Bernardetia sp. MNP-M8: one gene and its partner. Each later gene encodes a partner of the first gene's protein in a complex. Links are inferred from orthologs where the notes say so. Each region holds a gene or a part of one and is shown on either strand. Other genes may lie near its edges. The genes, in order: pheS and pheT.

The links.
Region 2: the proteins of pheS (region 1) and pheT are in contact, whole or in part, in a crystal structure (PDB 6P24), measured with the Escherichia coli proteins. The link is inferred for Bernardetia sp. MNP-M8 from one-to-one orthologs.

Annotation. Positions count from the first base shown.
Region 1 is NZ_CP147012.1:2,209,447-2,225,402, forward strand. The notes cover bases 6,246-9,046. They hold pheS (phenylalanine--tRNA ligase subunit alpha), read left to right. Parts: upstream 6,246-7,038; coding sequence 7,039-8,055; downstream 8,056-9,046. Other genes in these bases: ccsA (cytochrome c biogenesis protein CcsA), read left to right, coding at 6,246-6,912; V9L04_RS09170 (DUF3127 domain-containing protein), read left to right, coding at 8,166-8,573; V9L04_RS09175 (NADPH-dependent FMN reductase), read left to right, coding at 8,687-9,046. In the rest of the region: V9L04_RS09150 (GAF domain-containing protein), read left to right, coding at 282-2,534; V9L04_RS09155 (S41 family peptidase), read left to right, coding at 2,827-4,047; more of ccsA, read left to right, coding at 4,315-6,245; more of V9L04_RS09175, read left to right, coding at 9,047-9,229; trpA (tryptophan synthase subunit alpha), read left to right, coding at 9,250-10,068; V9L04_RS09185 (DUF4328 domain-containing protein), read left to right, coding at 10,109-10,777; V9L04_RS09190 (hypothetical protein), read left to right, coding at 10,888-11,208; V9L04_RS09195 (DUF983 domain-containing protein), read left to right, coding at 11,165-11,569; V9L04_RS09200 (acetyl-CoA carboxylase biotin carboxyl carrier protein subunit), read left to right, coding at 11,707-12,219; V9L04_RS09205 (hypothetical protein), read right to left, coding at 12,281-12,943; V9L04_RS09210 (IS4 family transposase), read right to left, coding at 13,052-14,140; V9L04_RS09215 (RNA-binding protein), read right to left, coding at 14,383-14,676; V9L04_RS09220 (3-hydroxyanthranilate 3,4-dioxygenase), read right to left, coding at 14,915-15,436; V9L04_RS09225 (amidohydrolase family protein), read left to right, coding at 15,691-15,956.
Region 2 is NZ_CP147012.1:5,157,598-5,173,819, reverse strand. What follows is about bases 4,439-7,505. They hold pheT (phenylalanine--tRNA ligase subunit beta), read left to right. Parts: upstream 4,439-4,762; coding sequence 4,763-7,249; downstream 7,250-7,505. Other genes in these bases: V9L04_RS20885 (carboxypeptidase-like regulatory domain-containing protein), read left to right, coding at 7,443-7,505; V9L04_RS20895 (hypothetical protein), read left to right, coding at 4,439-4,597. Also shown: V9L04_RS20910 (cystathionine gamma-synthase), read right to left, coding at 409-1,566; V9L04_RS20905 (FkbM family methyltransferase), read left to right, coding at 1,742-2,638; V9L04_RS20900 (GntG family PLP-dependent aldolase), read left to right, coding at 2,684-3,724; more of V9L04_RS20895, read left to right, coding at 3,770-4,438; more of V9L04_RS20885, read left to right, coding at 7,506-8,168; V9L04_RS20880 (transglutaminase domain-containing protein), read left to right, coding at 8,165-9,187; V9L04_RS20875 (ABC transporter substrate-binding protein), read right to left, coding at 9,236-10,147; V9L04_RS20870 (alpha/beta hydrolase), read left to right, coding at 10,289-11,215; V9L04_RS20865 (hypothetical protein), read right to left, coding at 11,234-11,479; V9L04_RS20860 (valine--tRNA ligase), read right to left, coding at 11,551-14,223; V9L04_RS20855 (DNA polymerase III subunit gamma/tau), read left to right, coding at 14,468-15,610; V9L04_RS20850 (hypothetical protein), read left to right, coding at 15,964-16,182; V9L04_RS20845 (hypothetical protein), read left to right, coding at 16,218-16,222.

The DNA of each region.
Region 1 (15,956 bases):
AAACTTCATTCAAAACCCTTTCAGAAATTTTTCTGAAAGGGTTTTTTGATGCCTGTTATTTTTAGAAAAAATTGGACAAACCTAATTTTTTATCTAAATTGTATTACCCTTTTAAGATAACCTGTCTAAATTCCTATCGAAAATCTTTTTTAATCTTTTTTATTAAGTAGCTTTTTGGTTATCTTTCCCATTCAGTTAGGTCAATTATTAAACTACAGATTACAAATTATAATTTCATAGTAATCATTAATCACTAAAAACTAATCACTATCTAAGTGTTTATGTGGAAACTCAATACTATTGGCAAGCGTGTCTTGGCTGGTAATCTTATCATTGTTATTGTTGCTTTACTTAGTTCTTCACTAAGTTTGGTTATGCTTACCCGTAGCCAAAGTATGCTTCATCAATCCTTTTCCGTAATTACTCCTTCGGTAGAGGCTATTAATGATTTGCTTTTGCTTGTAACACGCTCAAAGATGTATATTACCAATTGGATTCATCTGCCTGATAATATTGATGATAAAGAAGACTTGATTTTGCTACATAATGAGCAGTTTCCTGAGGTTAAAGATAGAATAAGCCGACTTAAAAGAGACTGGCAAAACAGAGAAAATGTATATCGTGTAGACTCTATTATTATTGCTTTTGATGATATTCTTCAAACAGAGCAAGAAGTAATGAATACACTTAATCGTTCGGAGGATTATAATGATGGAACAAAAAGAGAAAAAGCAATTCGTCTAGTCAATGAAATGATTATTCCCAATAGCAATACGCTTATAAAGAATTTAGAAGACTTAGAAACTAGTAAACTAAAAGAAAAACAAGCTGATGGAGATTCCGTCGAACGATCACTAAATTGGCTATATAGAATTATTCTTGTTCTAGGATTGACTACACTCACTATTGGTACAATTGCAAGTATTGTTTCTCTACGAATTGTGTCAAAACCTATTCAAAAATTGAATCAAATACTAGGACAACTTGCAAAAGGTTCTATTCCTAATTCGGATTTTGGATTACGAATAGGTAATCACGAAATTGGACAAATGACACGCTCTTTACAAGAACTTATCAAAAGTCTGAAAAATACCTCTGAATTTGCTCGTAAGATAGGAAATGGAAAATATAATAGTGCTTTTGATGTTTTGGGTGAAAATGATATTCTTGGAAATTCGCTCTTAGATATGCGTAATAGTTTAGCAAAAGTGGCTGAAGAAGATCGTCGAAGAGCTTGGATAACAGAAGGAATTGCTCAGTTTGGAGATATTCTACGTGCTAACTATGATGATACAGAAGAATTTGCTGCTGCTATTGTTCAGCGTTTAGTGAAATATACCGAAGCCAATCAGGGAGGTGTTTTTGTAATTTCTGAAACTCCTGATTCAGAAGGCGAATTTATGTATTTGGCTGCTGCTTATGCATGGGATAAACCTAAATACTTAGAGAAAAAAATCCGAAAAGGGGAAGGGCTTACAGGACAAGCATGGCAAGAAGGCGAAACGGTATTTTTGTCGTATGTTCCTGATGATTATATTCATATCACTTCTGGACTCGGAAATACAAACCCATCTTCTATTTTGCTTGCTCCTCTAATTTATAATCAAAAATTATATGGAGTAGTAGAATTAGCCTTTTTTAATCCTCCAGAATCGTATCGTATAGAGTTTGTTGAAAAAATTGTTGAAAGTTTTGCTTCTACACTTTCTTCAGTAAGAGTTAATCAACGTACTCAACTTCTTTTGAAAGAATCACAAGAAATGACTGAACAGATGCGAGCGCAAGAAGAAGAAATGCGCCAAAATGTCGAAGAGCTACAAGCAACACAAGAAATGGTAGAAAGAAAAAGTAGAGAGTTAGAAAACCAACTCAATGCTATCAATCAGGCTGCTGCTATGATAGAGCTAAATCCAAGAGGTATAATTACAGATATAAATGGACTTTATTTAAAAATATCTCAATACTCAAAAGAAGAAATACAGGGACAACCTCATACTATTTTATTGAAAGATGGCTATGAAACATCTAATAAATACATGCAGCTTTGGGAAAACCTAACACAAGGAATTGTAGTAGAAGGAGAATTTGAACGTCAAGCAAAAGATAAATCTTCATTTTGGCTCAGGGCTACTTATTATCCAGTTATGGATGACTACAAAAATTTGGAACGTGTCATTCATATTGCAACCGATATTACGGAACAAAAACTACAAGCAATTCGCTTAGAAGAAACTCTAACTGAACAAGCAGAAGCAGTAGAACAGATGCGTATGCAAGAAGATATTATGCAACAAGCTATGGAACAAATGCAAGAAGCACAACAAGAAGTAGAGAAAAGAGAGGAATTACTAGCAGAGGCACATAAAGAACAAGAGCAGTATATCGAACAAATGAATTCACAAGAAGAGATGATGGCAATGAGTATGGAGGCTATGAACGAAAGTATAGAAACACTTGCCAAACAAAAAGAAGAAATAGAACAAAAACTGGTAACTTGTCAGAAAAAAGTAGAAGAATTAGAGAATAAAAAATAAACATTAGGAATGAAAAGTAAATAAACTCTACAAGTTATTTTGTGAGCAAACGAATAAAATGCTGAAGAATTTCATTCAGTTCTAAGGAACTGAAAGCACACACAAAGAACAGTTCTAAATGTATATCTTATTTAATTCTTGTTACTTAACTTGCTAATTTTAAAAATAAAATAAAATAAAATAAAATAAAATAAAATAAAATAAAATAAAATAAAATAAAATAAAATAAAATAAAATAAAATAAAATAAAATAAAATAAAATAAAATAAAATAAAATAAAATAAAATAAAATATGAAAATTATAATTACTATCATTTATCTTTTTACACTCTCATTTTCTAGTTTTGCCCAAGCTCAAGTAGATAAAGAAAAAGCAAGAAAAGACTTACAACAAATTATAGGTGATATTTCTACTGATTATGTTTACTTAAACGATAAAAATATAGATTTAGAGTGTGTCAAGAGATTTTATAATAAGCAGATTGATAGTAGTAAAAACAAAACAGATATAGTTTTATTGTTCGAAAATCTTTTGAACGAGTTTTATGATAGTCATCTTATTCTGAATACCAATACTAACTCTTCTTTTCGATTATATTCACCTATTTATGCTATTTTCGAAAAAGAAAAAGCAGTTATTACAAATGTATGGCAAACTGAATTAGAAAACTTAGAAAGTAATATTATTGGGTATGAAATACTGAAAATTAATGGTAGAAGTATACAAGAAAATATCGAAAGATTTCCTACACATTGTCAAAATAAAAACTTGCCTCAAGTAAGAGAATGGATACTTAATAAACTATTAGCTGGACAATATGATAAGCCTAGAATACTTACTCTAAAAACAAAAAATAATGCTGTAATAGAACTTGATTTAGATAAGCTCAAATTGAAACAACACAACGAGTTGATAAGTAGTAAAAAAGTAAATAATATTGGAATTATAGAAATACATAATTCGCTGGGTGCTAATAATCTTATTGCCAAATTTGATAGTGTATTGAATAGTTTGATGAATACAGAAGGATTAATAATTGATTTGAGAAACACAGTAGATGGAGGCAATTCGTATGTAGCTCGTGCAATTATGGGACGGTTTATTAATGAATCTTTGCCTTATCAAGTTCATACAGTAGAAGAAAAATATGATAATAATCCGAAAGTGGATAGAAAATGGATAGAATATGTAAATCCTAGAGCAGAACAGTATAAAAAGCCTTTAGTAATTTTGGTTGGTAGATGGACAGGGAGTATGGGCGAAGGAGTAAGTATTGGCTTTGATGCTATGAAACGAGGAAAAATTGTAGGCTCAGAAATGGAACGTTTGGCAGGAGAAATGTATTATTATCCTTTCGAAAATCAAAGTTTTGGATATAGATTGTCAACAGCAAAATTGCTTCATGTAAATGGCACTCCAAGAGAAAAATATATTCCAAAACATTATATAAGACAAACTACTACACAAAAAGATGAAGTACTTCAAAAAGGACTAGATTTGATTGAAAATTAGAGGGAAAACGAATACTACAACTTAAAATAAGTGAAAAGAACACTTTCTACAAACCCTTACTTTCTGTTTGTATTGATAATGAATGTTTTAGGTCGTACCTTTGCACAAAATTAAGTGGCAGAACTATAATTTGTTGATTTATAGATTTTTAACCAACAAATTTTATCTACAACTTATTTGAATGTAGCTCACTCTTTAGAGTGAGTAGCAAAGCTCCGACTGCTTTAGCTTTCGGATAAAGTATAAAATTATAGATTTTGTTCCTCTATGAACTTACTAATTGGTCAGATAGGACATTTATTTGTCATCATTTCCTTTGTTACTTCCATTGTGGCTGCGATTGCCTATTATTTTGCAAGTCAAAACACAGATTTAACTTCTCCTAAAAAAATACAAGAAATACAGTCTTGGAAAAAAATGGCTCGTGCTGCTTTTGGAGTTCATGCTTTTTCTGTAATTGGTGTGGTAGTCGTTCTTTTTTCGATTATCTACAATCATCAATACGAATACCATTATGCGTGGAGTCATTCATCGAATAATTTGCCCTATTATTATATGATTTCTTGTTTTTGGGAAGGACAAGAAGGAAGTTTCCTGCTTTGGATTTTTTGGCATGTCTGTATTGGCAGTATAATTATTTTGCGTTCCATTTTTGTCAAACATAAAAAAGAAAATACGTGGGAAGCTCCTGTAATGATGGTTTTTGCAACTGTACAGGCATTTTTGGCTTCTATGGTTTTGGGTGTAATTGTTCCTTTAGCTAATCTTAAAATAGGTAGTTCTCCTTTTATTTTATTGCGTGATGCAATGGATGCCCCTATTTTTCAGTCTCAACCTGACTATATTCCTGTTGATGGAACGGGTCTAAACCCACTTTTGCAAAACTATTGGATGGTTATTCATCCGCCTACCTTATTTTTAGGTTTTGCACTTTGTCTTGTTCCTTTTGCTTTTGTAATTGCTGGTTTATGGAAAAAAGAAACAACTAAATGGCTTAAACCAACTTTTGCATGGGCATTATTAGCTGCTGCTGTTTTGGGAGTAGGTATTATAATGGGGGCTTATTGGGCGTATGAAACACTTAATTTTGGTGGATATTGGAACTGGGATCCAGTAGAAAATGCTGTTTTCATTCCTTGGCTGGTGCTGATTGCAGGAATACATGCCATGACGATGCAGCAAAAACGCCCTTCGATGGCAAAACTTTCTGCTATATTGATGCTTTCAACTTTTCTTCTGATTTTATATTCTACTTTTCTTACTCGTAGTGGAATTTTGGGAGATAGTTCGGTTCACTCATTTACTGATTTAGGACTTTCAGGACAACTTCTGATTTATCTTTTATTCTTTGTTTTGGGAGCTAGTGTTTTATTCTTTATGAATTGGAATAATTTTCCAAAGTCAAAAGCAGAATCTAGCTTTTATTCAGGCGAATTTTGGGTTACTCTTGGTGTAGTGGTTTTAGGACTTTCGGCTTTACAAGTTTTAGTTCCAACTTCAATTCCTGTTTATAATGCTATTTTGGATAATTTAGGAATAGATTCAAATGTTGCTCCTCCAGCTGACCCAGAAAGTTTTTATACAAAATGGCAACTTTGGTTTAGTGTCGGAATTGCTTTTCTTTCTGCAACAGCACAAGTATTTTGGTGGAAAAGAATTGAAAAATCAAATATCAAAGATAATTTTGTTATTCCTCTTATTCTGACTGCCATTGGAACGACACTAATTATTGCAATCGCTCAAATAAAAGATGCTTCTTATATGATTTTGGTTCTGACTTCGGTCTATGCGCTTGTCAGTAATGGAATTTCTATTGCAAGAACAATAAAACTGAATCCAAAATTAGCAGGTGGTGCATTGGCGCATATTGGTGTTGCACTTATGTTTTTTGGTATTTTGTCTTCTTCGGGATATGATGAAATTGTATCTATGAACATGTCAGGACTTTTATACAATAAAGAATTTTCTGATGAGGTAAACCGAGAAAATGTTTTACTTTTCCGTAGTGAACCTACCAAAATGAATAAATATACTATTACCTACAAAGGTCAATATTGGGATTCTCCAGATTTTTCAGAGTACGTAAATAAAGAAGATGTAAAAGCAACAGCCTATTCCCATAAAGTAGTAGCTAAAAAAGATTTGTTGCATAATGATAAAGTAGAAGTAAAATTAGGAGACACACTCCGAATTTTTGAAGAAAATACGTATTACAAAATTGATTATGTAGATACGCTTACACAAGAAACTTTTACACTTTTTCCTCGTGTTCAGCAGAATCCTCAAATGGGTTTTGTGGTAAGTCCAGATATTTCGCAAGGCATTAAAAGTGACCTTTATACGCACCTTAGTAGTCTTCCAGATCCAGCTGAACAAAGAACATGGGCAGAAGCTGAAATGAAAACTTTATCTCCTATGGATACATTCATCGTAAATGATTTTGTGGCAGTTTTGGATGGAGTGCATCGTGGAAAACCTTTAGCTGATGAAGATTATATGGTGTATGCCGAAATCAGGATTTTGGACAAAGAAGAAACCTATACTGTAAAACCTGTTTTTCAGATAAAAGGAAATGAAGTGCGGGGTGTTCCCGAAATTGTAGAATCAGCAGGTGTAGAATTTACAATGATGAACATCAATCCAAAAACAGAAGAATTTACCTTTAAAATCCGAACCACTCAAAGGGATTGGATAATCATGAAAGCCTTAGAAAAACCTTATATTAGTTTGCTTTGGCTGGGTGTAAATGTAATGACTTTAGGTATTTTGGTGGCAATGTGGAGAAGATATACAGAAGCAAGAAAAGTAACTGTTTCTAAAAAATCAAATTCGAAGAAGCCAAAAAATGAAATGGAATTGGTTTAGAAGGTTTATAATTAATGAACTTCCAAATTCCAATATTTGCACAAAACCACTTTTTTAACGAAATTGCAACCTAATTTTAGTTGAAAAAATAGTCTTCATTCATCATCGATCATTGATAAAATTTTTATGTTACAAGAAAAAGTAAATTCACTACTTTCGGAAGTAGAAAATTTTGAAATTCAAAGTGTAGAGCAGTTAGAAACCTTTCGTTTAGATTTTATTAGTCGAAACAGTAAACTTTCTTCGCTTTTTGATGAATTTAAGACTGTTCCTGCTGAAGAAAAACGTACTTTAGGACAAAAAATAAATGTCTTAAAACAAGCTGCCGAATCAAAATTCCGTACCAAAAAACAGGAAATTGAAGATGCACAAGATGCCAACACAGGCACAGATTTAGATATTACCTTGCCTTCTGCTTACGAGCCTTTGGGAAGTTTGCACCCAGTTTCACAAGTTCGTGATGAGATTATTCAGATTTTTGAAAGAATTGGTTTTAATCTTTCTGAAGGACCCGAAATAGAATTGGATTGGTACAACTTTACAGCTCTTAATTTCCCTGAAAATCATCCTGCTAGAGAAATGCAAGATACTTTTTTCATTGAAAAAGACCCTGATATTTTGCTCAGAACACATACTTCGCCAGTACAAGTACGTGTCATGAAAAACCAAGCACCACCTATCCGAACTTTATCGGTTGGGCGAGTTTTTCGTAATGAAACTATTTCTTCTCGTTCGCATTGTATGTTTCATCAGATTGAAGGTTTGTATGTCAATGAAGGCGTTAGTTTTGCACAATTGAAGCAAACACTTCTTTATTTTGCAAAAGAATTTTTTGGACAACATGCCAAAATTCGTGTTCGTCCTTCTTATTTTCCATTTACTGAACCAAGTGCAGAAGTTGATGTTTATTTAGGAACAAAAACAGAATCAGATTATCGACTTACAAAAGGAACAGGCTGGTTAGAAATTTTGGGTTGTGGAATGGTTCATCCCAACGTTTTAGAAAATGTAAATATTGATTCTAAAAAATATAATGGTTTTGCTTTCGGAATGGGAATTGAAAGAATTGCCCTTTTGCGTTATGATATTCCAGATATTAGAATGCTCTTCGAAAATGAAATGCGTTTTTTAAGACAATTCTAAAAATTAAAATCTCGTTGACGGCTGCATTTGAGTCTCAACGACGGTTACTTGAAAAAATAAAACTCTAGCCGTTGTTGGTGTTTCCACCAATGACATAAAATATATAAAAAATGCCATCATTCGAAACAGAAGGAACACTCATAAAAATATTTCCTACTAGCGTAAAATCCGAACGCTTTCAATTAAGAGAATTTGTACTCAATATAGAAGAGGGAAACTACCCACAAGAAATTATTTTTCAATTTACACAAGATGATTGTGATAGATTAGACAAATTTAAAGAAGGAGAAAAAGTAAAAGTAAGTAGTTGGGTACGGGGCAAAAAATGGCAACGTTCGCCTCAAGACGAACCTCGTTGGTTTAATAGTTTGGCTGCTCGTTCAATTGATCATTCTGATCCAATGATGAATGATATGAACCAAGATACAGGTAGTAATGATAATCCTTTTGCTGGCGATATTCCACCTCCAACCGAAGATACTTCTTCATCAATGGGAGATGATGATTTGCCATTCTAATTTTTTATAGATTTATAATTATGCTAAAACCCTAAGAATTTTTGAAAAAGTTATCAAAACAATTTTGAAGATTTTTAGGGTTTGTATTTTATCTTTCAAATGAAAAAATAATTATGAAAAAAAAGAAAAAAGTATTTATAATTATAGGAAGTGCAAGCGATAATTCTACCAATCAAAAATTAATTGAAAATTTTGTCAATAGTACAAAAGATGACTTAGATTGTCTTGTTTATAATGAATTAAAGTTACTTCCACATTTTGATCCACTACTTTCTTCTCAAAATTCTCCAAAAGAAATAGTAGAGTTTAGAGAAAAGATACAAAATGCAGATGCAATAGTAATTTGTACTCCTGAATATATTTTTAGTATTCCAAGTGGGTTAAAAAATGCCATTGAATGGTGTGTTTCAACTACAGTTTTTTCAAATAAGCCTACTGGACTAATCACAGCTTCTGCAAGTGGACAAAAAGCACATGAAGAATTACAATTAATTATGAAGACAGTAATGGCAAAATTTACAGATGATACTGTTTTATTAATTGAAGGAATAAAAGGGAAAATCAATGAGCAAGGAAAAATTACTGATTCAAAAACAAGTGAAGATTTGACACTATTTATCAATCAGTTCAAAAATTTATTAAATACAATTTCTTAATTCATATACTTTTTACTTTAATGTTAAAAACTGATATAACCACTACTACAACAAACCGTATAGATTCTCTCTTCCAAAAAAAAACAAACGGAGTTCTGACTATTTATTTTACAGCAGGTTTTCCAAAACTAGAAGATACTCGTCGTATTTTGGTAGAACTTTCTGATGCAGGAACAGATTTGATAGAAATTGGAATGCCTTTTTCTGATCCAATTGCAGATGGAGAAACTATCCAGTACAGTAATAAAATAGCTTTAGATAATGGAATGAGCATCAAAAAGATGTTCGAACAGTTAGAAGGAATCAGAAATGAGAACGGCAAAATAAAAGAAACTCCTATTGTCTTGATGGGATATTTGAATCCTGTTTTACAGTTTGGAATAGAAGAGTTTTGTAAGAAATGTCAAGAAATAGGAATTGATGGACTTATTTTGCCAGATTTACCATTATTTGAATATGAATTGACATATAAAGCTGTTTTTGAAAAATATGGTCTGCACACTATTTTCCTTATCACTCCTCAAACTTCAGAAGAACGTATCAAAAAAATTGATGAACTAAGCAATGGTTTTGTCTATATGGTTTCTTCAAACAGCACAACAGGAAATACAACTGAAAAAAGTGCAGAAGTATCAGAAAAACAAAGTGATTATTTCAAAAAAATAAAGTCGTTACAACTCAAAAATCCAACACAAATTGGTTTTGGTATTTCGGATAAAAAATCTTTTGAGCAAGCTACTTCTTATGCGAATGGCGCAATTATAGGCTCTGCTTTTATTCGTCATTTGGAAAGTGGAAAGGCTGTTAAAGAGTTTGTAGAGTCAGTTATTGGTCATTAGTTTATTTCTTAATTTTTAGCTCCTAATCCTTAATAATAAAATGGAAACTCAAATCCTTGATAATAATGATTTTGGCAACAAAAAAGAAGAGTCAATGCGTAATAACATTGATAGAGCAAATTATACCATTTATGCATATAGTTTTATTTTTATTTTAAGTATTATTGTATTAATAATAAATGTTTATTCTATTAGTAGTCCTTCAAATGCCGATTCGGTACTATTTATTAAAGATATTATACTGGGTTTTAATTTATTAGTATTTGTTGTAGCTTTTATTTTGTTTTTAATGTGGTTTAGAAGAGCGTATAAAAATATTCAAATTATAGGTTATGAAACCAAACATACAGATGGTTGGGCAGTAGGAGGTTTTTTTCTTCCTTTCAAAGGGTTATATTATCCCTACAACATAATGACAGAGATATGGCAAAAGATGAAACTTACAGCAGAAGGAAATGGAATAAAACATTATTTAAAAGGAGGAATACATGGTTGGTGGTGGTTCTTTTGGTTAATGAGTTTTATTGGCTATTATTTTTCTTTTAAAATGGAAATGAGAGGAGAACTTGAAAATTTTACTACTGTTATACCTACGTTTGGAGATGTGTTTTTGAATATAATAGATGTTCTTGATGCTTTATTTACTGTCTTGGTGGTAAAGAGTCTGAGAGATACAGAAAAAGAACTAAGAGAACATGGAGGTTTTTAGAACATTATGATTTCTATCATAGAATAAATCTATAAAAATACCGAACTTTGTGTATATCAGTCTGTTATTAGATAAATTAATTTGATTAGAAAATAAAATAAATAAAAATTATGAAAAAGATAAATAAAAACATGTTTTCAAGCATTATTTCAAAACTTCTTTTTTTATTTTTCGTTTTAATGATATTTACTTTTACATTTGGAATAACAGATGCAGAAGCGCAATGTGCTATGTGCCGAGCTACTGTAGAAACCAATTATAATAACGGGGCAGGAGAAGCCAGTACACGCCTTAATTCAGGTATCTTGTATTTGCTTTGTATGCCTTATCTGCTTATCGGAACAGTCGCTTTTTTCTGGTATCGCAACAAACAAAAAAACGAACGCAATGGAAAACGAACTCTCAAAATCTCAAGCAATCCTTCAATGTAAATGTCCTAGATGTAGAAAAGGAGAAATTTTTGAAAATTCTGCTTTTAGTCTAAACTTTGCTAAAACACACACAAATTGTCCTGTTTGTAACCTTAAGTATGAACGAATATTAGGCTTTTTTTGGAGTGCTATGTATGTGAGTTATGCCTTCACCGTAGCCCATATGATTACACTTATGGTAGCTATTAATGTGCTGACAGATGAACGTCCTGCTTTATGGGTCTTTTTTGCAGCTATTATAGGAAGTTTTGTGTTTTTCGTTCCTGTTTATTTCAGATATTCAAGAGTAATTGTTTTGTATTTTCTAGGAGGTATAAAATATAATCCTAATCCTAAAGTTTGGGAAGAGCAGGGAGAATAAATCTAATTACGAATTATGAAATAATCAACGTAGCTAATTAAAAATTATGAATTACGCTACTTTTTTATTAAAAATAAATCCTTATTTCTTAATTTCATATTCGTAATTTTTAATTTTTAATTCGTAATTGAAATAATATGCAAATCACAACCAAATCAACTACATATCAAGTTAGAAAAGAAAAAAATACTTCTGCCAAAACAGAATCTCTTTTCTTAAATGATAATTTAATAGAAGCAGATATTCAACGTATTTCTGAAAGAGAGTTTCATATCTTGAGAAATAATATATCATATAGAGTGGAAGTATTGAAATCTGATTATGAAGCTAAAGAATTTGAAATCCGTATCAATGGAAATATTCATACGCTGACAGCAAAAGACAGAATGGATTTGCTTTTGGAGAGCTTAGGAATGGAAAATGCAGCTTCTACAAAAGTAAGTGACTTAAAAGCCCCTATGCCTGGACTCGTTTTGGATATTTTGATAGAAGAAGGTGCAACTACCGAAAAAGGAACTCCTCTAATGATTTTGGAAGCCATGAAAATGGAAAATGTTTTGAAAGCAACAGGAGAAGGAAAAATAAAAAGTATTGCTGTAAATAAAGGTCAAAACGTAGAAAAAGGAGCTGTTTTGATAGAATTTGAATAAAAATAGAAAAGCCTTTTCAATTTTATTTTGAAAAGGCTTTTTTGATAGTAAAAAATGAAAATTATTTAATAGAATAATCTATCAAACGAGAATAATCTCCATCTTCATATTCAATGGCAATAATACCAATTCCTTTAGCAAAATACCACGTCGATTTATCTGTGGTTATACCATCAACTAAAGGCGTAAAACTCTCATCTTGCTTAACAACCATTACATTATCATAACTTTTGCCGTTAATAGTCTTTTTAGCATCTTTTTCTAATAATGTCATTTTGTAGTTTAAAGTAAATCCATCATCTTCAAATGTATCACTCCAAGTATCTCCTACTTTGGCATCTAAATCTGCAATAGCAGTTACGAAAAGTACTCCTTCATCATCTGTAAAATCATATCCATAATACACTTTTTGAGTAGATGGGTCAATACGGACTAATAACTCTTCATCTATATTATTAGGTTCTACACTAATCATATTCCAAGTAAAACCACCCACACTTTTTGTTTGGCTAGTAAGAGTTTGAATATAAGTTTGGTTTTCTTCATCTTGATATGTCCAAGTAGAAGTTGTTGTTAGAGGAAAATAACTTCCTTGTTCTTTTGGATTTTCATCTTCATCATCTTTTTTACAAGATGAAAATAAGAATGAAAAACTGATTGAGAAAATAAGAACGAGAATGAAAAAATGATACTGTGATTGAGTTTTATTTTTAGTGAATTGCATAATAAAAATGAGTTAGTTTTATAAATTTGGATGTAAAAAATAGAATTAATTCTGTCTTTACATACAAAAATGCAATTCAAAAAGGCTCATTATTGTGTAAATATTTCCTCACTCCATTGACAAAACTTTAATTTTCTGATTGAATTTAGTTTCTTTACTCATTGGATTATTGAGTATTTTTTTGATTTCTAGTAATCCATATCGGAAAAAAGAGTATTCATTATATCCATTTGAACAGACTCTTATTTTCATTTTTTTATGTTTCCACTCCCCTACTTTGTAACACCAAACAAATGCAATAGAACAAAGAGCAAGTAATTTAGCTATTTTCTCTGGTTCTGTCAATTTTGTATTTTCTAGCTTAAAACCTTGTGTTTTTAGTGCTTTAAACAGCGTCTCTATTTCCCAACGTTGTTTATAAATTTCAAAAGCGTTTTCTAAAAAAACAGGTGAAGCCAGATAAATATATCCTTTTTGTGTTCTACTTACAGATAAATATACTTCTACACCATTGACTATAAAAACACCCTCTAAATGATACGTTTCTGAAATAGCCAGTCCTCTACACCATGCTGCAATTGACTTTGTTTTACCTTTTCTAGTCGCTTTAAAATTAGACTTTAGTCGCATTACAAAATCAAAGTTTTTTCCTGATAAATAAGTAAACCATTTTTGACCTACAAACTCTCTATCTGCTACAATAGAAGAAATAGATAGGTTAGGAAAAATAGATAAAAAACGTTCTATTAATTCGATGCGTTCTTCAGTAGAAGAGTTTCCTTTTTTTGGAAAAACAGACCAAATAAGAGGCACTGAAACATTCTTATAAGCTGCTGAAAGTAACAAAATATTTATATTTTTTTTCCCCACTTTCCAATTGGAACGGTCAAGACATAAAACAATATCCTTCCACTTATCAATACCTTGTAAAGAAACAATTAAACGAGTAATTGCCTTAAAATCAAGGCTATAGTGATTTAAAAAGCGTTCAATACGACGTAAAGAGGAGCTGCACTCTACATTCCGTTCAAAAGCTGTAGCAATTTGAATCAATCCTCCTAAGCCTACTTTTATAACAGCTATTACAAAAAGACCTATAAATTGAACTCGTGCAAAATGAAACTCTGTTAAATGAGAAGATAAAACAGTAACTAATTTTGTAACTTTGCCACTAGAAGCATACTTTGCTTTTGCCATAATTGAGAAAAATTTGTAAGAAACTCAATTATGGCTTTTTTTTATCTTTTTTCAAAGGACTGAGAAATATTTCTACACAATTAAAATTTAATCATAAAAAAAAGCAACTCTCTTGTGAAAGTTGCTTTTTGTGTCGTCAATGTATAAAATAAAATTTTTTACACTGAGCTAAACATATATTGATTCAATTAAAAACAGATTCAGTACGAATACTTCTATTGATAACTAATCAATTTGTTTGTTTAGTAATCACGTGATGGACGTCCACCACCGAAGTTTCCGCCACCTCTGTTTTCTCTAGGAATGGCTTTTTTTACTTGGATCTCACGACCTTTAAGTTCGATACCGTTCAATTCTTCAACAGCTGCTTCGCCATCTTCTTCTGATTCCATTTCAACGAAACCAAAACCTCTTGAACGATGTGTTTCACGGTCTGTGATAATTTTTGTTGATGTAACTACACCAAGCTCTGAAAATACTGCCTCTAATTCTTCCTCTGAGATAGAATAAGGCAAATTTGATACGTAAAGATTCATAAAACTAATTAACGAAAAAAACTAATAAATGAAGGATCTAAGTTGTTCCTTCGCTTCAAATATACAAATAAATTTTTTATAAAACTACTACTTGTATCAATTATTTTTTAATTATTTTCAAGTATTTCGTGTGTTTTTTATGAAATACTTCCAAATAACTCTTTATTTAAGGGTTTTTTGAGAATATAAAAATAAAATATAGCCAATTAATTTCTAGAATTTATGTTACACTCTTAATTTATTTCGATTTTTGAGGAGGTTGCATAACTCCTTGGCAATTATTGCAGGTTCGTAATTCTTCTGAATTATAAAAAGTTTGCATTACTTTAGGCAATTGTTCCACAATATCAGTTAGTTCAAAACGCTCTTCATACAGTTTGTTTCCACAGTTTTCGCAATACCACATAAAGCCATCTTCTTCTCCTTCTCTTCTATAACGCTCAATGACAAGCCCAATAGAACCTTCAGTACGCTGTGGAGAGTGAGGAATTTTAGCAGGTAATAAAAACATTTCGCCTGCACCAATAGGTACATCAACAAATTTTCCGTCTTCGATAATCTTGACAACAATATTTCCCTCTAGTTGATAAAAAAGTTCTTCACTTTCATTATAATGATAATCTTTTCGACTATTTGGTCCTCCAACAACCATTACAATATAATCTTCATTATCCAAATATACTTGCTGATTGCCAACTGGTGGTTTTAAAAGATGACGATTATCATCGATCCATTTTTGAAGGTTAAAAGGTTTTTTCATGAATAAATTTAGAATTGGTGTGTTGGATAAAAAATTATACTACTTTAATCAAAAAGAACTTATTTATGTTTGTCTAAATTAATAAATTCTTGCTGTATTCTCCAATTTCAAATTTCACTTATTTCATTTCTATGTCTTTTCACAATTTATAACATTCTTTCAAAAAAATAATTTCGCATATTGCAGAGTAGCTCAAAGCTATTAAATTAAGAATTAAAATTGCTCTCATCTCTTTTTTATTAAAATATAGAACTATGCAACTCAAAAAAATACCCATTTTCATCTTTGTTCTTTTACTTTTTACCTGTTTTTTTATATCTCCCAAAAGTTATTCTCAATCTCCTTTACCAGCTCAAAAACAAAATCAACCCATTGTACTCAAAAATGCAACACTTCATATTGGCGATGGAAATACCATTATCGAAAATGGTTCTGTTCGTTTTGAGAATGGAAAAATTACTGCGTTAGGAGAATCTTCAAGTGTTTCTCAAGAAGGTGCAAAGGTTGTTGATTTGTCTGG
Region 2 (16,222 bases), 3.0 Mb from region 1 along the record:
TTAAAGCTGTTTTTATATTAATTTATAAAAACAGCTTTTTTTATGTTTATAGTTTGATAATTACAGACAGAATGTAAAAAGTAAATTGTTGTTCTGTATCACAACATGGATACAAATTTAGAGAGCAATAAAAATGAAAAAAAACACCAAACACAGAAAAAAATAGTTGCATAATAAAAAAAAGTGTTGTACATTTGTATCCTCATTGAGAGAAACACCACAAGAGTTTTATATTAATTTGTAATACTTCTTCATTTAGAGAAATGGCAGAGTGGTCGAATGCGGTGGTCTTGAAAACCATTGTACCGTGAGGTACCGGGGGTTCGAATCCCTCTTTCTCTGCAAGTGTTCGGTTTTATACTGATAACCGTTTTTATATTAAATTATAAAAACGGTTTTTTTATGCTTTTATTTTTGAAGTGTTACTTTAGTTAGTGCTTGCTCCAAATCTTCAATCAAATCATCTACATCTTCACAACCCACACTCAAACGAATCAAAGAATCTGTAATACCAATTTCATGTCTTTTTTCGATAGGGATACTTGCATGAGTCATCAAAGCAGGATAACAAGCCAAGGATTCAACGCCTCCTAATGACTCAGCTAAAACAAAAATCTTCGTGCTTTCTAAAAAATTATACGCATTTTCTTGTGTGTCGTTTTTTAAATCAAATGAAATCATTCCTCCAAACTGACGCATTTGTTTTTTTGCAAGTTCGTGTCCTTTGTGAGTTTTTAACCCTGCAAAATATACATTCTCAACTTTTTCATGATTTACCAAAAATTCAGCAATTTTTGTAGCGTTTCGACAGCTTGCATCTACTCTCAAATGAAGCGTTTTGATGCCACGAAGAACCAAAAAACAATCAAAAGGTGAAGGAACAGCACCACAAGATTTTTGAATAAAATAAATGCGTTCTGCCAGTTTATCATCATTGAGCATCAAAGCTCCCATCACAACGTCGGAATGTCCACCCAAATATTTTGTTGCTGAGTGCATAGCAATATCTGCCCCCATAATTATTGGATTTTGTAAGTAAGGTGTAGCAAATGTATTATCAACTACTGAAATAAGATTATTTTCTTTTGCAATGGTAATCATTTTTTCGATATCGACGATTTGCAAGAGTGGGTTTGAAGGCGTTTCTATCCAAATCATCTTAGTTTGTGAATTCAAGGCATTTTTTACTACTTCTTCATCTTGCATATCTATAAAATGAAATTTGATTCCAATTTCTTCATAAACTTTTACAAACAAACGGTACGAACCACCATAAATATCTTGTCCACAGATAACTTCATCATTAGGTTTTAAAAGTTTCATAACTGTATCTATGGCTGCCATCCCAGAAGAAAAAGCAAAACCATGTTTGGCTTCTTCTAAGGCTGCAAATGATTTTTCTAACGTTTGACGAGTAGGATTTGATGAGCGTGCATACTCAAAGCCTTTATTCTGACCAACGGTAGGTTGTGCAAAAGTAGAAGTTTGAAAAATGGGAGTCATGATAGCTCCTGTGCTCGGGTCTGGTTCTATGCCTGCGTGTATGGCTTTAGTAGCGAATTTCATAGTAAAACGAGTGTTTTTAGTGAATTGATTAAAAATTTAGGAAAACTCATAATTTACTTTAAGTTCCTTTAGATTAAATTAATAGCTTTCTAGTATCTTTGCTTAACAAGTTATTTTGACTAACAGTTTTATAAAAACATATATTCCTTACTGAATTTTATCACTAACCCTTATTATGTCATTATCTATTACCCTAAAACATATTACCTCACACCCACTTACCCAAAATCAAAAACTATCAGCTATTTTTAGATATTTCAAGTGGCAATTTCAATCAAGATTAGATAAAGGGATTCATATTGTACCTTTTGTAGAAAATACAAAATTAGCTGCTCAAAATGGAATGACGGGTGCAACAGGAAATATTTATACAGGACTGCACGAGTTTAATGATATGGGTTTTTTGCTTCATTTTCTCAGAAACACAAAAGATGAAAATGGGGATTATTTTATGGACATTGGGGCAAATATTGGTAGTTATACCGTTTTGGCAGCAGGAGTAATCGGAACGCAAACCACAAGTATAGAACCTATTCCGACGACTTATCAAAAACTTCAAAAAAATATTCAAGTAAATAACTTAGCAAATAAAGCAACAGCTTTAAATATTGGTTTGGGAAGTAAAAAAGGTGTTTTACAATTTACAAAGTCTTTAGATACCATAAATCATGTAGCGACAGAAGAAACCCCACAAGACCAAAGAATTGATGTTCCGATTGAAAAAGTGGATGATGTAGCTACAAGGATTCCTATTTTGGTAAAAATTGATGTAGAAGGATTTGAAACTGAAGTTATAAATGGAGGAGAAACTATTTTTTCATCTCCTTTACAAAAAGCAATTATTATCGAACTCAATGGTTCTGGAGATAGATATGGATATGATGAAGCAAAAATCCATCAAAAATTAGAAAATTGGGGTTACAAACCTTATTCTTACGACCCTATAAAAAGAGAACTCAAAAAAATAGAATCACTTGGAAATCATAACACAATTTATTGTAAAGACATTGATTTTGTAAAAGAACGTCTCAAAAATGCGCCTTTAGTTACTGTTTTAGGACAAAAATTTTAAATCAAAAATTAAGCATACTTTTTTATAATACCTTTTTAAATTATTATGAATATCAAAAATATAGACCTTCGCAGTGATACTTTTACACTTCCTTCTCCAGCTATGAAAGAAGCCATGATGAATGCAAAAGTAGGAGATGATGTTTGGGATGAAGATCCAACTGTGAAAGAACTAGAAGCAAAAGTAGCTGATTTATTTGGACACGAAGCAGCTCTTTTTTGTCCTTCGGGAACAATGACCAATCAGATTGCTCTTAAAATCTTAACACACCCTCAAGATGATATTATTTGTGATATTCGTTCGCATATTTATCAGTATGAAGGAGGAGGAATTGCTTATAATTCATTTTGTTCAGTCAGACTTTTACAAGGCGAAAAAGGAATTCTGACTCCCAAAATGATTGAAGAAGTTATTATGCCTGATGATATTCATTTTCCTCGTTCAAGAGTGGTGGCGTTAGAAAATACTGTCAATAAAGCAGGTGGAAGTTCGTATAAAATGGAAGAAATAAAAGCCATTTCAGAATTATGTAAAAAGAATAATTTGAAACTTCACTTAGACGGAGCAAGAATTTTTAATGCTTTAGTTTACAGAAATCAATCAGCAAAAGAACTAGGACAGTATTTTGATACCATTTCGGTTTGTCTTTCGAAGGGATTGGGTGCGCCTGTGGGTTCGGTTTTGGTGGCAAATAAACAGCTTATTCATCAAGCAAAACGAGTACGTAAAGTGTTGGGAGGAGGAATGCGACAGTCTGGTTTTTTGGCAGCAGCAGGAATTTATGCGCTGGATAACAACATTGAAAAACTGAAAGAAGACAATCAGAATGCTGGCAAAATTGCCGAATCTTTAAAGCAAAATAAACTTGTAGAAGAAGTTATTTTTGAAGGAACAAATATTGTTTTGTTTAGAATAGAATCAAATTACACATCTGAAAAGTTCAAAAATGAACTAGCTAAAAAAGGGATTTTAGTTTCTAATTTTGGAAAAGAATGGCTCAGAATTGTTACACATTTGGATATTTCTAAAGAAATGATTGAAAGGGTTTGTAATAAGGTTTTGGAGATTAAGAGGGAGGGAGTTTAGGTTTTTTTATAAAAAACAACAGTATTTTAAGAAAACAACTATTTAATGCAATTAGAACAGACATATAGAGATGAATTAGAATTATTAAGAAGTAATTTAAACCTTCTGTCAGAATATTCTATAGATTCTGCTGTGGATAATAATAGAAATCAAATAAAAAGAAACCGAATTTTAATTGGTCTCTATAATGATTGTAAACCTTCAGATTATAAAATAGCTGATTTTATTTTTAATGAAGAAACAATATTAAGAAAGTCTGATTTAAAAGTTGTTGTTGATTATGAAGTAGATGTTCTTTATTTATCTGCATTCATTTTAACCAAATTTGATAAAGTAGAGGATATTTGGAAATTTATCAATGCTAAAGAAACTGATTTTGATTCTTCTATTGGCTTTGATACAGAATATTTATTATCCTTTGGAGTTGATAGAGTATTTGAATACTTAGAAAATACAGAACATCAAAATAAAGAGCTTGTAAAAAGTGCAATTGGAGAAAATAGTACAGATTCATGGTTTTTACAAGAAGAAATCAATGATTGGAAAAAACACAAGCACGAATACTTTAAAGTTTTTGAATTCCCAATCAAAGATGAAATAAATTTTCTATATCAAGCAAAGGAATACGAGTATTTAAAGAGTTTGATTCCAAAATGGAGTTTGGAAAAAAGTAACTGGACAGAAGAGCAAAATTTAACCTATATTACGATTGATAGAGATTTGCAAATAGAAGATTTTCACTTAGAAGTCTTAAAGCATTATAACGAAACTTTTAATAATTCAGAAAGAAAAAAAGAGTTTCAAAAAAAGATATTTAAATTAGAAATGAACAAATTAAGTTTTTGGGAGAAGCTAAAAAAAATATGGTCTTAGTTGGTTAAAACTTTTCATCAATCATCAAGCACAATTCCATAACAACCAACACCAATTATAGATAATTTCCAAAAAACTTCTTACCTTCGCATCTATAAAAAATATACATCAAGAAATTAAAATCGCCGTTGTTCGTGTCCTCACGAGCGACACAGAACTTATACTATGAACATTTCACTTAGCTGGCTCAAAAAATACATTCAACTTGAAGAATCTGCCGAAAAAATAGCAGAATACCTTACCGAAACAGGACTAGAAGTAGAAGGAATTGAAACTTTCGAACAAATAAAAGGTGGTTTAGAAGGTTTTGTAGTGGGCGAAGTCATGACGTGTGAGCCTCATTCAAATTCTGATCATTTGAATTGCACAACAGTTAATATTGGAGCAGAAGAAAATTTATCCATCGTTTGTGGTGCTGAAAACGTAGCCAAAGGACAAAAAGTAATTGTTGCTACAATCGGTACAATGCTTTATCCAGAAGATGGTGAACCGTTCAAAATCAAAAAAGGAAAAATCAGAGGAGAAGTTTCCGAAGGAATGATTTGTGCCGAAGATGAAATGGGATTAGGTAAATCACACGACGGAATTTTGGTTTTGGAAGGCGAAAAAGCACAAGTTAAAAATGGAACTCCTGCAAGTCAAGTTTTTGATTTACAAAATGATATAGTTTTAGAGATTGGTCTTACTCCAAACCGAGTAGATGCAGCTTCACATTATGGAACGGCTAGAGATTTGAAAGCTCGTCTGAAACGTGAAATTTCTAAGCCTAGCATTGAAGAGTTTGATTCTTTAAAGAAAGAAATTAATAAAACTGATGCTGTTCAAGTAGAAATTGCAAATGCTGAGGCGTGTCCAAGATATGCAGGTGTAACAATCAAAAATGTAAAAGTTGCAGATTCTCCAGCGTGGCTCAAAATGGCTTTGGAATCTATTGGACAGAAATCAATCAATAATGTAGTAGATATTACAAACTATGTTTTGCATTCTTTTGGTCAGCCTTTACACGCCTTTGATGCTGATAAAATTAAGGGAAATAAAATTGTAGTTTCAACTTTAAAGGAGAAAACAGAATTTGTAGCCTTAGATAAAGAAACGTATAAATTAGCAGAAAGCGATTTGATGATTTGTGATTCTGAGCTAAATCCTCTTTGTATTGCTGGTGTTTTTGGTGGTCTGGATTCGGGTGTTTCTGATTCTACTACGAATATATTTTTAGAGTCAGCTTATTTTTCGCCTGATTTTGTTCGTAAAACTTCAAAAATTCACGACCTTTTTACAGATGCTTCTTTCCGTTTTGCTCGTGGAACTGACCCAAATAATGTTCTTTATCCACTCAAATACGCAGCTTTATTAATTCAAGAAATTGCAGGAACAGAAGAAACAATTTTTAGTGAAGTTACCGATTTGTATCCTCAAAAAATTGAAAATCCGACTTTTGAAGTTTCTTACAATTACCTAAATACACTTATCGGAAATGATATTCCGAAGGAAACTGTAAAACGTATTTTGACTGATTTAGATATTGAAGTAGTAAAAGAAAATACGAACGAGAATGATGATAAAATAACTGTTTCAGTTCCAACTTATCGTGTCGATGTACTTCAACCTGCTGATATTGCTGAAGAAGTTTTGCGTATTTATGGACTGAATAATATTGATTTTCCACAGACGGCAGCAACGGATTATATTGCACCTTCCATTTCGAAAGACCAAGAAATTCGTAAGAAAACGGCTGATATTTTGGTAGGAATGGGCTTTTCAGAAATGATGAATAATTCGCTTACTTCGTCAAATTACGCAAAGGCTTTAGAAATAGAAGCTACAAGTGTAAAAATGCTCAATCCACTTAGTGAAGATTTGGACGTAATGCGTCAGAGTTTGCTTTTTGGTGGTTTGGAAAGCATTACAAGAAATTTGAATAGACAAGAAGAACTCATAAAAGGATTTGAGTTTGGAAAAGTATATCATAAAATAGCAGAACCTAAAGACGACGAACACAAATACTTTGAAGAATGGCAATTAGGTATTTTCTTAGTTGGTTCTACGCCTACTTCTTGGAATAAAAAAGCTACTCCAGTCGATTATTTCCAGCTTTCTAGTGTCGTTCAACGAATTTTAAAAGCTGTAGGATTTGATATTTCTGATTTTGACCAAAATAAATTAAGTGAAGATAAGGAACTTCAATACGGCATCGAACTTACAAAAAGAACAGGAAAAGATTCTTTTGAGCAGATTTTGAAAATGGGATTGGTAAAGAAAAAACTATGTAAACTGACAGAAACAAATGCAGAAGTTTTTTATGCTCAAATTCGTTGGGAAGTTTTATTAAATCAAAAAACAAAACCAAGAGAGTTTTCTGCGCTTTCAAAATTCCCTGTTGTACGTCGTGATTTGTCTATCGTTTTGGATAAAAAAGTTTCTTTTGCAGAACTTGAAAAAGTAGCTCAAAAAACAGAGCGAAAAATTTTACAAAATGTTTCTGTTTTTGATATTTACGAAGGCGATAAAATTGAAGAAGGTAAAAAATCCTATTCTGTAGCATTCTCATTGCAAGACAAAGACAAAACACTAGATGAAAAAACAATCGAAAAAACGATGCAAAGACTTATTGCTGCTTACGAAAAAGAAGTAGGTGCTTTGATTAGAAAGTAATTTTAGTCATTATTTTATTGTAGGGAAAACGGCTTGCCTTTTCCTAAAATATTGTAAAAAGAGAAATAATAGTTTTTTCAAACTGTTATTTCTCTTTTTTTGTGCTTATTTTTTCTTTTCTACTGCAACACTTCACACCCTACTGAACGTATTGTGAGCGTATTATAAATTTTTAAGAAACTAAAGAAAAAACATGAAACCAAATATTACTCTTGGTATTAATAAGCCATGTTCAGAAAAGTTTGAGAATTTTAAAGCTACACAAGCAGGTGGCTTTTGTGGTTCTTGTCAGAAAGAAGTCATAGACTTTACCCAAATGACTGATAAAGAGATTATAGCCTATTTTCAAAATAATCAAAAAAAGACCTGTGGTCGCTTTAATGAATCTCAACTCAAAACCTATTCGACTCTTATTCCTTCAAAAAGAACGTATAGCTTGAAAAAAATAGGAATTGGTTTAATGAGTTTTTCTCTTCTTTCTCTTTTGACAATTAGTAAAAGTCAAGCCCAACAGACTAATCCAACTGTGATTACAGAAGCATCTGAAAAGAAAGAAAATAGTAATGAAGAGATAAATTCTACTACAGATAAAACAATTACCATAACAGGAAATGTTAGCTGTCCAGAATATGGTGCTTTACCAGGAGCAACTGTTCAATTAAAGGGAACTAATAGAGGAACTACTACAGACCTAGAGGGAAATTTTAGTATTACAGTTCCTAGTTCTGATTATGACAATATTTTAGTAATACGTTTTGTCGGTTATGTAACACAGGAAATAACAATAACAAAAAATACATCACTAAATTTAACATTCCAATTGCATGAAGAATATGATCTTATGGGAGAAGTAAGTGTCAATGAAGTTTATCAATCAAAACAAACAGTTTGGCAAAAATTTAAAGGTTTATTTAGATGATTCGATTTTTCTGTATTTTATTCTTTTTCATTACTGGAGTAGCTAAAGCACAGCTCAGCGATTTTGAAAATGTAGATTTTCGTAAAGCTGATAGTGTTGCAAATCACTACAAAGGCGAGAGCTTAAAAAACTTGCCTTTACTTTCTTATAATTTGACAAATTCGTTACCTTCTCAAGTAGAAAAATTTAGAGCAATATATACTTGGGTAAGTACCAATATTGAAAATGATTATTGGGGATATGTCAAAAATAAACAGAAACGCAAACAGTTTCAAAATGATAGTTTGGCTTTACGTAATTGGAATAAATCATATCTACCAAAAGTAGCTGAGAAATTAATCAAAGAACAAAAAACGCTTTGTACAGGCTATGCTTATTTAGTGAAAGAATTGGCAGATATATCTGATATAAAGTGCGAAATTGTGAACGGTTATGGAAAGACTGCAAGTAGTAATATGGATGAGGAAAACAGCATTCCAAATCACTCATGGAATGCAGTAGAACTGGATAACAAATGGTATCTCTGTGATGCAACTTGGTCAAGTGGATTTTTTGATGTAGATAAAAATGAGTTTATTTCAGAATATAATGACGGTTATTTTTTAGCTGAACCTAAGTTATTTATCAAAAATCATTATCCTTTAGATAAAAAATGGATGTTATTGGAAAATAAACCTATTCTTTCTCAATTCCTAAATGCACCATTGATTTATAAATATGCTTTCAATTATCAGCTTATTCCAGTAGAACCTCAAAAAATGAAAATAGAGATAGGGAAAAATGAAACAATTAGTTTTTTATTTGAAGCTCCCGATTCACTCAACACAGAAGCTATTGAGCTAGAACTAGGTTCAGGTGCTTCTAAATATTCTAAAAAACCTATCATTAATAGAACCAAAGAAGGATTTTTAGAATTAAAATATACTTTTGAAAAGTTAGGTCATTATGATGTTCATATAAAAATTGATAATAAATATCTTGTTACTTATACGGTCAGAGTTAGAAGAAAGACAAAGTAGATAGGAAAAAGCACAAGATTTTGGTCTTGTGCTAAAACTATTTTTGATTTATTTCAATAATTCATTTGTAAACAAATCTTGATGAAGAATTCTTTCATTTTCTAGTTTATTATCAACAAGCCAATTTAGAAATGAACTTACTCTTTTGGGTTTGATAGAACCACATTCTGAATCAGTTTTAAAATATGGAGCAGTAAAATTAATTGACTTTTCTAAATCAATATTTTGCTTATCGTATTCTGTTAGGTGTTTTTCTAGGATTTTTATAGCTTCTAATTTATTTTCTAGGGCGTATAAATATCCTTTTTGAGTAGCTTTTATAAAATTTGAATATTCCTCTTTTTGTTTTTTCAAATTGCTGTTTTTTGTAATAATGACAGGAGAATAACAATAGGGAATATCAAAATCGCCTAAAGAAAATTTATTGAGTTCTACCTTTTTTGATTCAGCTTCTATTGCTTCCCAGTTATTGAATATCCAAGTCGCATCAGCTTTGTTTTCCAATAAAATGTTCCAGATTCCTAGTTTTTCAGGATATACTAATTCAATAGCTCCAGTTCCTCCATCATTTTTGACCATTTGTTTCACAATATAGTCTTCATAACGTGCTTTATAAGAAGCATATATTTTTCCATCTAAAAGTTGAGGTCTATCTATTTTTGAAGATTTTAGTGTTGCAATACTGCTAATATCTTCTTGTAAAATGGCGAAAACAGCAATAGCATCAACTACATTTTTTTTGTTGTTTAGACTAATCACAGTTTCGAAAGGTGCAATAGCAAAATCAGTTTCATTTAGCTCTAATTTTTTACCAGGAGTAACTGTATAATTATCCTCTAAAGGATTTATAATAGTTGTTTCTATCTCCAATTCTTTATAAAATCCTAGTTCTTTTGCTACAAAGATTCCGATATGATTGATGTTTGGTGTCCAATCTAAAGCGATTCTTAATTTTTTCATGGTGTGTTTTAGTTTTAAAAATTGGTTTGAAGGACAAATATAATAATTCTTATTATCCTATAAAGTCAAAATTTAAAACGATACACTTAAATCAATCTTTTTCGTATTTTGCAAAAAAAACAAAAAACTAGCTATAAAAAAATGAACTTAGAAAAAGACTTTACTACCCAAATTTTAAATTTAGAAGATGATTATGAAGGAAAAGTAATTGCTACACTTGTTTCTTGTAATGCCAACACAGGAAATAGAAAAAGTGTAATTTATATTCATGGTTATATTGATTATTTTTTTCATCCCCATGTAGCTGAAAAGTTTATTGAAAATGGGTTTGATTTTTATGCGCTAGACCTTCGTAAATATGGGCGTTCGTGGCTTCCTCACCAAAGAGAAAACTATTGTAAATCTATTACAGAATATTTTGAGGAAATAACAATGGCAATTAATCAGATTTACGAAAAAAATCAGTCGCCTATTTATCTATTTGGACACTCTACAGGAGGACTTACAGCGTCTAATTATGCCAATTTTGGAGAAGAAAAAAATAAAATAAGTGGTCTTATCCTGAACTCTCCTTTTTTAGATTTCTATGATTCTGAGTTTAAAAAGAATGCTACTTTAGCTGCTTGTAATATGCTTACTTTATTTTTAGATTATACGTATATCAATAATATGCTTTCGCCTGTTTATGTACAAAGTATTCACAAAGATTTTAAAGGAGAATGGGATTTTAATTTGAAATGGAAATATACAAAAGGCTTTCCTACTTATTTCAAATGGGTTTTGGCAATTGATGAGGCACACGAAAGATTACAAAAACACTCAGCTATTCAAGTTCCTGTTTTGGTTATGCACTCTTCTGCTTCTACCAAACTTTCCAAGTTTTCAGAAGAAGCTATGCAAAAAGATATTGTTTTGGATATAGAAGATATAAAACAAAGAGGTGCAAAACTAGGTGATAAAGTTACTTTATTAGAAGTAGAAAATGCGATGCACGATATATTTTTATCTTCAAAAATAGTTAGAGAAAAGGCTTTTGAAGGAATGTTTGAATGGCTTTTGAATAAATAAAAAGTAGAAAAGAAATTACTATATTTTTTGTTTACGTCCTATTTCGAAATACAAAATATTTGCAACAATATTAAAAACAAATAAAAAATTACTCCCTAACACCACAATAACCCAAATTAATTTATCATTATTTTCAAATTTATTTTTTAAAATATCAATTAGAGATATGATAGAAACAATAAATCCTATGCCATAAAACGGCAAAAGTAGAGCGAATAATTCATACAATAAACTGTACAATCCATATAAATTGAATGCTAACATAAATAAATTGTTGTAGATTTATACGAACAGTTTATAAAATGAATAAACTGTTCGTATATATTATTAATCAATTAAACCAAACTTAACAAAGCTTCTTCCAAAGCTTTAATTTTGGCTTCTGCGTCAGCTTTCTTTTGACGTTCTTTTTCAATAATATCAGGTTTGGCATTATTTACAAAACGCTCATTTGAAAGTTTTTTATCAACACTTACCAAAAAGCCTTTTGTATATTTGATTTCTTTCTCTAAGTTTTGACGTTCTTCTTCTACATTAATCTGAACTGGAACAGAAAACTCATCTCCTTTTACTACAAAACTCATAGCTGGATTTGGCTTTTCGTCTGTAAAATTGATTTTATCAACTCCTGCTAATTTCTGAATCAGAGAAAGATATTCATCATAAAAAGCAGCATTAGACGTTTTTACAAATAAATCTAGCTTTTCTTTAGGAGAAATATTTTTAGCATTTCTAACCTTTCCAACCTGAGAAACTATTTCAAAAATCTGTTCTGTTTTTTCTAAAATAGCAGCATCAAATTCTTTTACTTTTGGATATTCTGCAACTATAATCGCTTCTTTTTCTCCTCTTTCATTTAATAAATGCCAAAGCTCTTCTGTGATAAATGGCATAAAAGGATGTAAAATTTTCATGAGTGTTTCGAAAAACTCAATTGTTTTATTGTATGTTCCTTTATCAATTGGAGAACCGTAGGCAGGCTTTATCATTTCTAAATAATTAGAGCAGAATTCGTCCCAAATCAATTTATAAACCCCCAAAAGCGCATCAGAAATACGATATTCTTTATAATGATTCTCAATTTCTGTCAAAGACTGATTTAGTTTTGCTTCAAACCAATTTATCGCCACTTGATTTCCTTGTGGAATAGCATCACTTGTTTGTTCAAGGGACTTCAAAAGTAAGAAAGCATTCCATATTTTATTAGAAAATTTACTTCCTTGAAAGCATAATTTCTCATCAAAAGGCAAATCATTTCCTGCTGGAGAAGAGAAAAGCATTCCTACACGAACCCCATCAGCACCATACTGTTTGATTAAATCTAATGGGTCAGGCGAATTTCCTAATGACTTAGACATTTTTCTACCTTGCTTATCTCGTACAATTCCTGTCAAATAAACATCTTTAAACGGACGTTTGCCTGTATATTCGTAACCTGCAATTATCATTCGGGCTACCCAAAAGAAAAGAATCTCAGGCGCAGTTACCAAAACTTGTGTAGGATAGAAAAAGTCTAATTCTTTATTTTTAGATAAATCAATTTTTCCTGTTTCTTTATCAAAACATTCATCATTAAATCCATCAAAAACAGCGATAGGCCAAAGCCAAGAAGAAGCCCACGTATCCAAAACATCATCGTCTTGACGAATATCATTTTCAGTTACTTCTTTTCCTGTTTTTTCTTTGATCAATTGCAGAGCTTCTTCCTTAGTTTCGGCTACAACAAAATCATCATCTCCATCTCCATAGAAATAAGCAGGAATTTGATGTCCCCACCAAAGCTGACGAGAAATACACCAATCTCTTACATTTTCCATCCAATGACGGTATGTATTTTTGAATTTTGCAGGGTGTAAAATGATTTCATCTTTCTCAACAACTTCTAAAGCCGTCGCAGAAATTTCTTTCATTTTGATAAACCATTGCAACGATAATTTTGGCTCAACAACGCTTCCTGTGCGTTCAGAACGACCGATTCTTGAAACAACTTCTTCTTTTTCTACTAATAAACCTGCTTCTTCTAATTTCTTTGTAATCAATTTACGAACCTCAAAACGGTCTTTTCCTACCATTTCTGGCATTTCACATTTATCGTTTAAAGTTCCATCGTCATTAATTGTATCAATAACTGGTAAATTATGTCTTTGTCCGATTTCGTAGTCATTTGGATCGTGTGCAGGCGTAACTTTCAATAATCCTGTTCCAAAATCTATTTCTACATACTCATCTCCAATAATTGGAATTTTACGACCAATAAAAGGAACAATTGCATTTTTACCTATTAAATGTTTGAAACGCTCATCGGTTGGATTTACAGCAATGGCAACATCACCCATAATTGTTTCAGGTCTTTGTGTTGCTATTGTGATTGTTCCTCCGTCTTCTAATTCATATTTTGTATGATATAAAAATGCTCTTTCGCCTTCTTCTTTATAGATTATTTCTTCATTTGAAATAGTTGTCTGAGCTTCACAATCCCAGTTTACCATTCTCAGGCTACGATAGATATAGCCTTTTTTATACATATCAACAAAAACACGAATAACAGCTTTATAATAACCTTCATCCATTGTAAAACCTGTACGATTCCAATCACAACTAGCCCCTAGTTTTTTGAGCTGCTCAAGAATGATTCCACCGTATTTGTCTTTCCACTCATAAGCATGAGCCAAAAACTGTTCTCTTGTAAGGTCAGATTTTTTAATTCCTTGTTCACGAAGCAAACGAACTACTTTAGCCTCCGTAGCGATAGATGCGTGGTCAGTCCCTGGTACCCAAAGAGCCTCAAATCCCTGCATTCTGGCACGACGCACCAAAATATCTTGAATGGTATTGTTGAGCATGTGTCCCATGTGAAGGACACCTGTAACATTTGGTGGAGGAATAACGACAGTATAAGATTCTTTTTCAGGATTTACTTGAGCTTCAAAAAACTTGTTTTCAAGCCAGTATTCATACCACTTGTCTTCTATCTCGGTGGGTTGGTAGGTGTTGCTAAGTTCTTTCATTTGTTCAGTTATCAGTTACCAGTAAACAGTTATCAGTAAATTATTTTTGTAACAATGCGTTTAATCTGTAAAGTTCAGAAATTTTTGAGAAAGAATTAAATTTTATTTGCATTTTAGTATAACAATCTCAAAAATATTAAAGACTAGCAATTTTTAAAATCAAAATCTATTTTAGTTACCAGCTTCTAACCAAATTAGTAAAAAATAACTATCAAAAACATAAATTTCTTCGTAACTTCGTGGAATGGAAAATTATGTAGTTTCGGCACGTAAGTATCGCCCAGATACTTTTGATGCTGTCGTCGGACAATCTCACATCACGGATACTCTCAAAAACGCAATTCGCTCAAGCCAACTTGCACAGGCTTTTTTGTTTTGTGGCCCTCGTGGTGTTGGTAAAACAACTTGTTCTCGTATTTTGGCAAAGACAATCAATTGTTTGAATATTACGCCAGAAACAGAACCTTGCGATGAGTGTACGTCATGTAAATCTTTTAATAGTGGTAATTCACTTAATATTAGTGAATTGGATGCAGCTTCGAATAACTCAGTTGAAGATATTCGTAATCTAATTGAGCAAGTGCGTTATCCTCCTCAGGCTGGAAAAAAGAAAGTCTATATTATTGATGAGGTTCACATGCTTTCCAATCAAGCCTTTAATGCTTTTTTGAAGACTTTGGAAGAGCCACCTTCGTATGCTATTTTTATTTTGGCAACGACAGAAAAACACAAAATCATTCCTACTATTCTTTCTCGTTGTCAGATTTTTGATTTTAATAGAATTCAGCCCAATGATGTAGCTCGTCATTTAGAAAAAATTGCTATCAAAGAAAATGTAGAAGCAGAAGAAGAGGCTTTACAACTTATCGGAAGAAAAGCTGATGGTGCTTTGCGTGATGCTCTTTCTATTTTTGATATGCTAGTTACGTTTTCACCTGACCGAAAGCTAACTTATGTTCGTGCTATCGATAATTTGCATGTCTTGGATTATGATTATTACTTTAAATTGACAGATGCCTTTTTGAGTAGAAATCATACTGAAGCCTTACTTATTTTTGATGAAATATTGAAAAAAGGGTTTGACGGACATAATTTTGTAGTTGGTCTTTGTGAGCATTTACGTGATTTATTGGTTTCAAAAGATGCTGCAACGGTTTCTTTATTAGAACTTTCTGAATCGATAAAAGAAAAATATAAATCTCAAGCTGCTGCATCTTCTTTTTCATTTTTGATGTCGGCTCTTAATTTGGCTTCTGCTTGTGAGTTGGGATATAAAAACAGCAAAAATCAGCGTCTTCATGTAGAAATGACACTTTTGAAACTTTCTCATGTAATGGCTGCACTTTCTATTCCTCAACTGGTGGAAGATTTAAAAAAAAAAGACTAGCTAAATCTCAAAATCCATCCGAAGAACAAAATTCTATATCAAAGACAACTACTTCATATCAAAACCCAGCTTTAGCAAAAAATACAGAAGATATACCTTGGAAGAAAACGCCAAAGGTTACAACAAATGTCAAAATTCAAAAGAAAGTAGTTGTTGAAAGTAAAGTAGAAGAAAAGAAAGTAGTCAATTCACAAGCTGACCGAAATTCTAGTTTTGATACAGCAAAAGCTCAAAAAGTTTGGAAAGAGTTTTTCAAATCAAGCCCTTCAGCTTTTGCAGGAAGTCTAATCAATGCAAAATTAGTAGTAGAAAAATCACCAATTATTAAAGTAGAATTACTCAATAATATTGCATTGCGTTCCGAATTTTCTACTATCAGAATTGCACTAAATCCTCATTTAGCCAATAATTTGGATAATGATTTTGTGCAAATAGAAATTATAGACCAACATATAGAAAAGCAAATACCTGTAAAAGCATTATCCGAACAAGAAAAGCTAGACGTTTTGGTTAAAGAGTTTCCTTTAATAAATGAAGCTATGCGACGTTTTGGTTTACAATTAGACAACTAGAAAATGAATTATGAATTGCAAATGATGAATTATAAATGGT